2 regions of the Psychrobacillus sp. NPDC096389 genome follow, and region 2 is predicted to be linked to the other one. Evidence: riboswitches for the same ligand, from Rfam matches in the RefSeq annotation. Region 2 holds a riboswitch; the other holds the start of a gene.

Region 1 (3,197 bases), on a different contig from region 2:
AGTATGTCTGTAGAGGAATGGCTGCCGATGGAATTGCACATTAATCTTCCCGAGAAATCAAGAGGAGAAATCCAAAAAATTAGCTCTGAAATCATTAGTACAATAACAGGGATCGAAGAAAAAAAGTTTTCATTGGAACAAGCAATTAATAATGGTCGCAGTAAGGAGTCGTGGTTTGCATCTGAGACGAAAAGGGCTTCTGCACATCTAAGTGTTCAGGAAACATCAAAATATCTTCAAAACTTGGATAATGCATTAGTTTCTGCAAATGATGCTTTATATGAGACAATCGTTACCCAAAATGGGATAGTAAATTTGAATCCGAGGCTAGATGGATTTATAGCTGAACAATATCATACCCAAACATTTAATCTGAACGCAGAGGCTACTGGTAGTGAGTACAGGGCAAAAGTTTTACAACCAGAAGGGAAGGGCTATACTAAAAATTCTGTAGATGTTGTAATTGTTGACAGTAACGGTAAAGTTGTAAAAAGATATCAATCAAAATATTGTAAAGATGCTGAAAGTACTTTAGATGCTTTTAAAAAGGGTGATTATAGAGGCCAGAGAAAACTAGTTCCAGATGGTCAAGAGACAGATATTAAAAATTCAACAAATGTGATAGAGGCACCAGATGGGACAAAAAGCAAACCATTGTCAAAAGAATCAGCGAAAAATCTACAAAAAGAAGCCCAAAGTGGGAAATGGAATGATCTGAATTGGAGCGAATATCAGGCTAAAGATTTAGCAATGGGAATCGGAAAGCAAGCTGGACAGGCTGCATTGATGGGTGCAACAATGGGAGTAGGGTTTAATGTTGCTCAAAAAGCTTGGAACGGAGAAAAGATTGATGGTGAAGAAATTATAGAAACTGCTTTGGTATCCGGTGCTGACTTTGGGATTAAGGCAGCGGCAGCAGGAGCTATAAAAGTAGGTGCAGAAAAAGGTCTTATTTCCGCTATTCCAAAAGGTACACCTGCAGGAACTATTGCAAATATTGCTCATGTAGCAGTTGAAAATGTAAAAGTTATTGGTAAAATGGCTACTGGTGAACTTACTATTAAAGAAGGAATAGATAAAATGGAACAGGTTACTGTTTCAACAGTTGCTGGAATTGCAGGTAGTGCTGAAGGTGCCGCAATTGGAGCGGCTATTGGAACTGTATTTGGTCCGATAGGTACTGCTGTTGGGGGCTTTATCGGTGGAACAGTGGGATACATGGCAGGGTCAAAAGTTGGGGAAACCGTCGTAAAGGGCGTTCAAAAGGTTCGTGAAGTTGCGAAGGATGCAATTCAATCTTTGGGAAGTACAGTTAAAACGGGTATAAGTAATGCTTGGAATGGAGTTAAAAGTCTATTAAGTTGGTAGCATTTAGGGTGCTACATCTCTATTTGTTTGGACCTAGGTTGGAGGTTTTTTTGCTGGAAGTATCGTTTAGTTGGAAAACGATATTTTCCTTTAATTCGTGGCTATAAAATCTCTGTCGACAACCATGCCATTTCATGTATAATTAAGTCGATGCATGCTAAATATTTTGAAAATAAAGGTGCTTGCTACTAACCTAGTAAGTTAAAAGGGAAGCTGGTTCAAATCCAGCACGGTCCCGCCACTGTAAATGATAGAACACTATCATGAGTCAGAAAACCTGCCTTTATGTGAAAACACTTTAGTGCCTACGAGGATAGGTGATGTGTGAGTCGGCTTGGCATTTAGTAAACCTAGCAGATTTATACCTATTCTATCTCTCGTTCATTGGACGAGAGATTTTTATTTGCACAAGAAAATGGGGGAGTAACAGATGAAGAAATTATGGAAATTATGGATGACATCCGCTTTAGCAGTATTGCTTTTGGTAGGATGTGGCCAAAAAGAAGAAACACCTGTTGAAACTAACGACAATGCACAACAACAAGAACAACCAGCAGCGGTAGAAGAAGCAGCATTCCCGATTACAATGACAGACGCAGTTGGCAATGAAATAACTTTAGAAGAAGCTCCAAAAACAATCGTTTCTATGATCCCAAGTAATACAGAAATTTTATTTGCTCTTGGGTTAAATGATGAAATCGTTGGTGTAAATGACTATGATAACTATCCAGAAGAAGCGCTAGAAAAAGAGAAAATTGGCGGACAGGAATTCAACGTAGAGAAAATCGTATCGATGAATCCAGATATCGTCTTTGCGCATGAGTCAGGTTTAGGCGTGGGTGAAGCTGGATTACAACAAATCCGCGACGCTGGTGTGAAAGTATTTGTTGTGAAAAATGCAGCAGATTTCAATGAAACATATACAACTATCGAACAAATTGGTCGTGCAACAGGTAAATTAGAAGAAGCACAAACAATTGTAGAAGATATGAAAGCAAAAGTAGAAGAAGTAAAAGAAAAAGTAGCAAAAGTAGAAACAAAGAAAACAGTATTTGTAGAAAATTCGGATGTTCCTGATATTTATACAGCTGGTAAAGGAACATTTATCCAAGAAATTTTAGACATGGTGAATGCAGAAAATATCGCAGCAGATCAAGAAGGCTGGTTTATAATGTCGCCAGAAGAAATAGTTAATCGTAACCCGGACGTAATCGTTATTATGTATAGCTATGTAGATGGAATTGTAGATAGCGTCAAAGCACGTGATGGTTTCGATACGGTTACTGCGGTTCAAAATGATGCTGTAGTACAAGTAGATGAAAACTTAACAAGTCGTACAGGTCCACGTCTTGCAGAAGGATTAGAAGAAATCGCGAAGGCAATTTACCCAGAGGTATTTAGTGAGTAAAGCCTTGATCGGCTACATCTTGTCGATTGCGGCGCTACTTGTTGCAATTTGGCTTGGTGTATCGGTCGGATCCGTTAAGGTACCGATCAGCACTTTATGGGATACGGGAGCAGATGCAATCGCGTCGAATATCGTTTGGAAAATTCGCATGCCGCGTGTTGTACTTGCGGGGTTAGTTGGTGCATCGCTAGCCATCGCAGGTGCTGCGTTTCAAGGGTTGTTAAAAAATCCGCTTGCCGATCCTTATACGTTAGGAGTGTCGTCCGGTGCCTCGGTAGGCGCCGTGACTACGCTCTTTTTCGGTATTTCGGTACCATTTTTAGGAATATTCACCTTGCCAGTTTTCAGTATGATTGGCGCATTGGTGACGATGCTTCTAGTCATTACTTTTGCAAAACTAGTGGATCGTGCGATGAAGATG
Region 2 (3,197 bases):
CTGGATGAACCAGTTTGGATACCTGGGTGTATTTTTACTAATATTAGTAGAAAATATTTTCCCACCAATTCCTTCAGAAGTAATTTTAACGCTTGGAGGATTTATGACGACAACAACATTGATGACCAAGTTTGGCATAATTGTTGCGTCGACTGCTGGTTCGGTTATTGGAGCAGCTATTTTATATTGGATCGGTACACTGTTAGATGTAGAGCGCTTAGAGAAAATAGTGCAGAAGTATGGGAAGATTTTACGACTAACGATTAAAGATATTCATAAGGCAGATGCTTGGTTCGACAAATACGGAGTGTGGGCGGTATTTTTCGGAAGATTAGTTCCGCTTGTTAGAAGTTTGATATCAATTCCCGCTGGTATGTCGAATATGAAGTTTAGCCTGTTTCTATTGTTCACGACGCTAGGAACACTTATATGGAATACGGTTTTAGTTTCAGTTGGAGCAGCTGTCGGGGAGAATTGGGATGAAATTGTTGGGTATATGGATATTTACTCTAATATTGTGTATGCAATTTTAGCAGTTGTAGGTATCGCATTTATTGTTTGGTATTTTAAAAAACGTGACTAAGGAGATCTTATGGAATTTCTAGAATTATTAAGAGCATTAATATTAGGGTTTGTTGAAGGTATGACAGAGTTTGCACCTGTTTCATCTACAGGTCATATGATTATTGTGGATGACATGTGGCTAAAAACAGAAGAGTTTTTAGGTATGTATTCAGCAAATACATTTAAGATCGTTGTACAATTGGGATCGATTTTAGCGGTAGTCGTAGTTATGTGGAAACGATTATTTAGTTTAGTAGGATTGTATAAAATAGATAGCGAGCAATCGAGTAAACAGTTCAATTTATTACATGTAATTGTTGGAATGCTCCCTGCTGTTATTTTAGGATTCGCACTTAAAGATTTTATTGATGATAATTTGTTTGGTGTAAAGACAGTTATTTTTAGCCTTATAGCTGGGTCTATTTTAATGATTGTTGCGGATAAGTTTGGACCGAAAAAACCGAAAATCGTTAGTTTGGACCAAATTACATATGCCCAAGCATTTAAAGTGGGATTGGTTCAATGTCTATCATTATGGCCAGGATTCTCTCGTTCAGGTGCAACGATTTCTGGTGGTGTATTGTTCGGAATGAGCCATAAAACCGCAGCAGATTTTACTTTCATCATGGCTGTGCCAATTATGGCCGGGGCAAGTTTAGTGTCTGTTATGAAGAATTGGGAACATATTAATATGAATGATATGGGCTTTTATGCAGTAGGTTTTATTAGTGCATTTGTATTTGCTTTAATTTCGATCAAATTTTTCTTAAAATTAATTTCGCGAATTAAATTAATGCCATTTGCTATATACCGTTTGGTGTTAGCGGCAGTGTTAGCAATTATCGTTTTTATGTAATGAAAAGAGGTGGACATTTTACGGATGTCCATCTTTTTATTTGGTCAAATAACTGTTAAAATGATTCTTTGGATGCAATTGATTCTTTCCACTGTACAAGTCTAAACACAATATGTTAGGCTATATTAGAAAATAAAACACAACATATAGTATTTTGACGATAATTAGGTACCTTTATGGTTTAAAAGGGAATTCGGTGCAATACCGAAGCTGTCCCCGCAACTGTAAGTGTCGACAACTGTTGAATTAACCACTGCGAGCGATCGTGGGAAGGACAGCAGAAGGATGAAACACGAGCCAGTAGACCTGCCTTTTTTATCGTATGAAGCAACACTTTCTTCGGGGGTTGAGAGGTGGAGGCGAAGGACCTTTTTAATCATTTTAAAGAATTGGTTCTATTGTTTCCTACTTTTAAATTTTGAGCGATGACTCAGCCGAAGAGGCTTGAGACATCGCTTTTTTGTGTCTCCAAAATTTGACGACTACATATCTACTCATTGACCAAATAACTAAGGAGGAATTTATATGACAACGATATCAAACACTACAAAACAAGAACTATTACACCAACTAATAAATGAATTTGGAGAAACGAACATTGCTCCATTAGTGAAAGTACATGAGAAATGGATAGCAAAACATCCAGAAGGAACGACATCTGCATGGGCGAAATCGATGTCGCTAGAAGCACTAAGCTTTCTAGACGAACAAGAGCCATACTGGACATTTGTTGCAGCCCGCATTCATTTAGCAGACGTATATGAAAAGGTAGCTCAAATAAGAGGCACTTCAGCAGATAGAGTTTACAGTAAGTTTGCAAGCAATGTACAATTGCTAGTTTCTAAGGGACTTTATGACAAACGCATTACAGAAGCTTATTCACCCGAAGAACTACAACAATTAGCCGAAATAATTGTTCCAAACCGCGATAATTTATTCACTTATATTGGCTTAAAAACATTGCTAGATCGCTATGTCGCAAAAGACTTCGATAATTCCATCGTGGAACTTCCGCAAGAGCGTTGGATGATGATTGCAATGACATTAATGAAAGATGAGCAAGAATCTCGTCTTGCGAAAATACAAGAATCATATTGGGCAATGAGCAATTTGTATATGACTGTAGCAACCCCAACACTTTCAAATGCAGGAAAGCCGCACGGACAACTTTCTAGTTGCTTCATCGACACAGTAGACGACAGTTTGCAAGGAATATATGACAGCAACACAGATGTGGCAACACTGTCCAAATTCGGTGGTGGGATTGGTGTGTATATGGGGAAAGTACGTAGCCGTGGTTCTTCGATTCGAGGATTTGTAGGGGCATCCAGTGGTGTACTTCCTTGGATTAAACAATTAAATAACACAGCAGTGAGTGTAGATCAGCTTGGTCAGCGTCAAGGAGCGGTTGCTGTTTACTTAGATGTTTGGCATAAAGATATTTTCACATTTTTAGATTTACGTTTAAACAATGGAGATGACCGTCTTCGTGCGCACGATATTTTCACAGGTGTTTGCTTACCGGATTTATTTATGGAAAAGGTAGATGCACGGGAAGAATGGCATTTATTTGACCCACATGAAGTACGTCAGTTAAAAGGTTATTCATTGGAAGACTTCTATGATGAAAAACGCGGGGAAGGTTCATTCCGCCAAAAGTACGAGGAATGCGTGAATGACAGTCGTCTATCTCGTGAAACGGTTCCTGCAATCGACTTGATGAAACGTATTATGCGCTCTCAACTAGAAACCGGTGTACCGTTCATGTTTTATCGTG

Evidence for each region. A riboswitch is a leader RNA that binds a small molecule or an ion and turns the genes downstream of it on or off. The one in region 2 is predicted to bind cobalamin.
Region 1: linked by a shared signal. The riboswitch ahead of ACIQ38_RS01685 (ABC transporter substrate-binding protein) and the one ahead of ACIQ38_RS15660 (ribonucleoside-diphosphate reductase subunit alpha) in region 2 are both predicted to bind cobalamin.

What each region holds. Positions count from the first base shown of each region.
Region 1 covers NZ_JBIWFB010000001.1:338,309-341,505, forward strand. Annotated here, with positions in the region: gene ACIQ38_RS01680 (hypothetical protein) at 1-1,368, shown strand, start outside; cobalamin riboswitch at 1,528-1,667, shown strand; gene ACIQ38_RS01685 (ABC transporter substrate-binding protein) at 1,799-2,776, shown strand; gene ACIQ38_RS01690 (FecCD family ABC transporter permease) at 2,781-3,197, shown strand, end outside.
Region 2 covers NZ_JBIWFB010000006.1:146,186-149,382, forward strand. Annotated here, with positions in the region: gene ACIQ38_RS15650 (DedA family protein) at 1-583, shown strand, start outside; gene ACIQ38_RS15655 (undecaprenyl-diphosphate phosphatase) at 593-1,420, shown strand; cobalamin riboswitch at 1,571-1,748, shown strand; gene ACIQ38_RS15660 (ribonucleoside-diphosphate reductase subunit alpha) at 1,946-3,197, shown strand, end outside.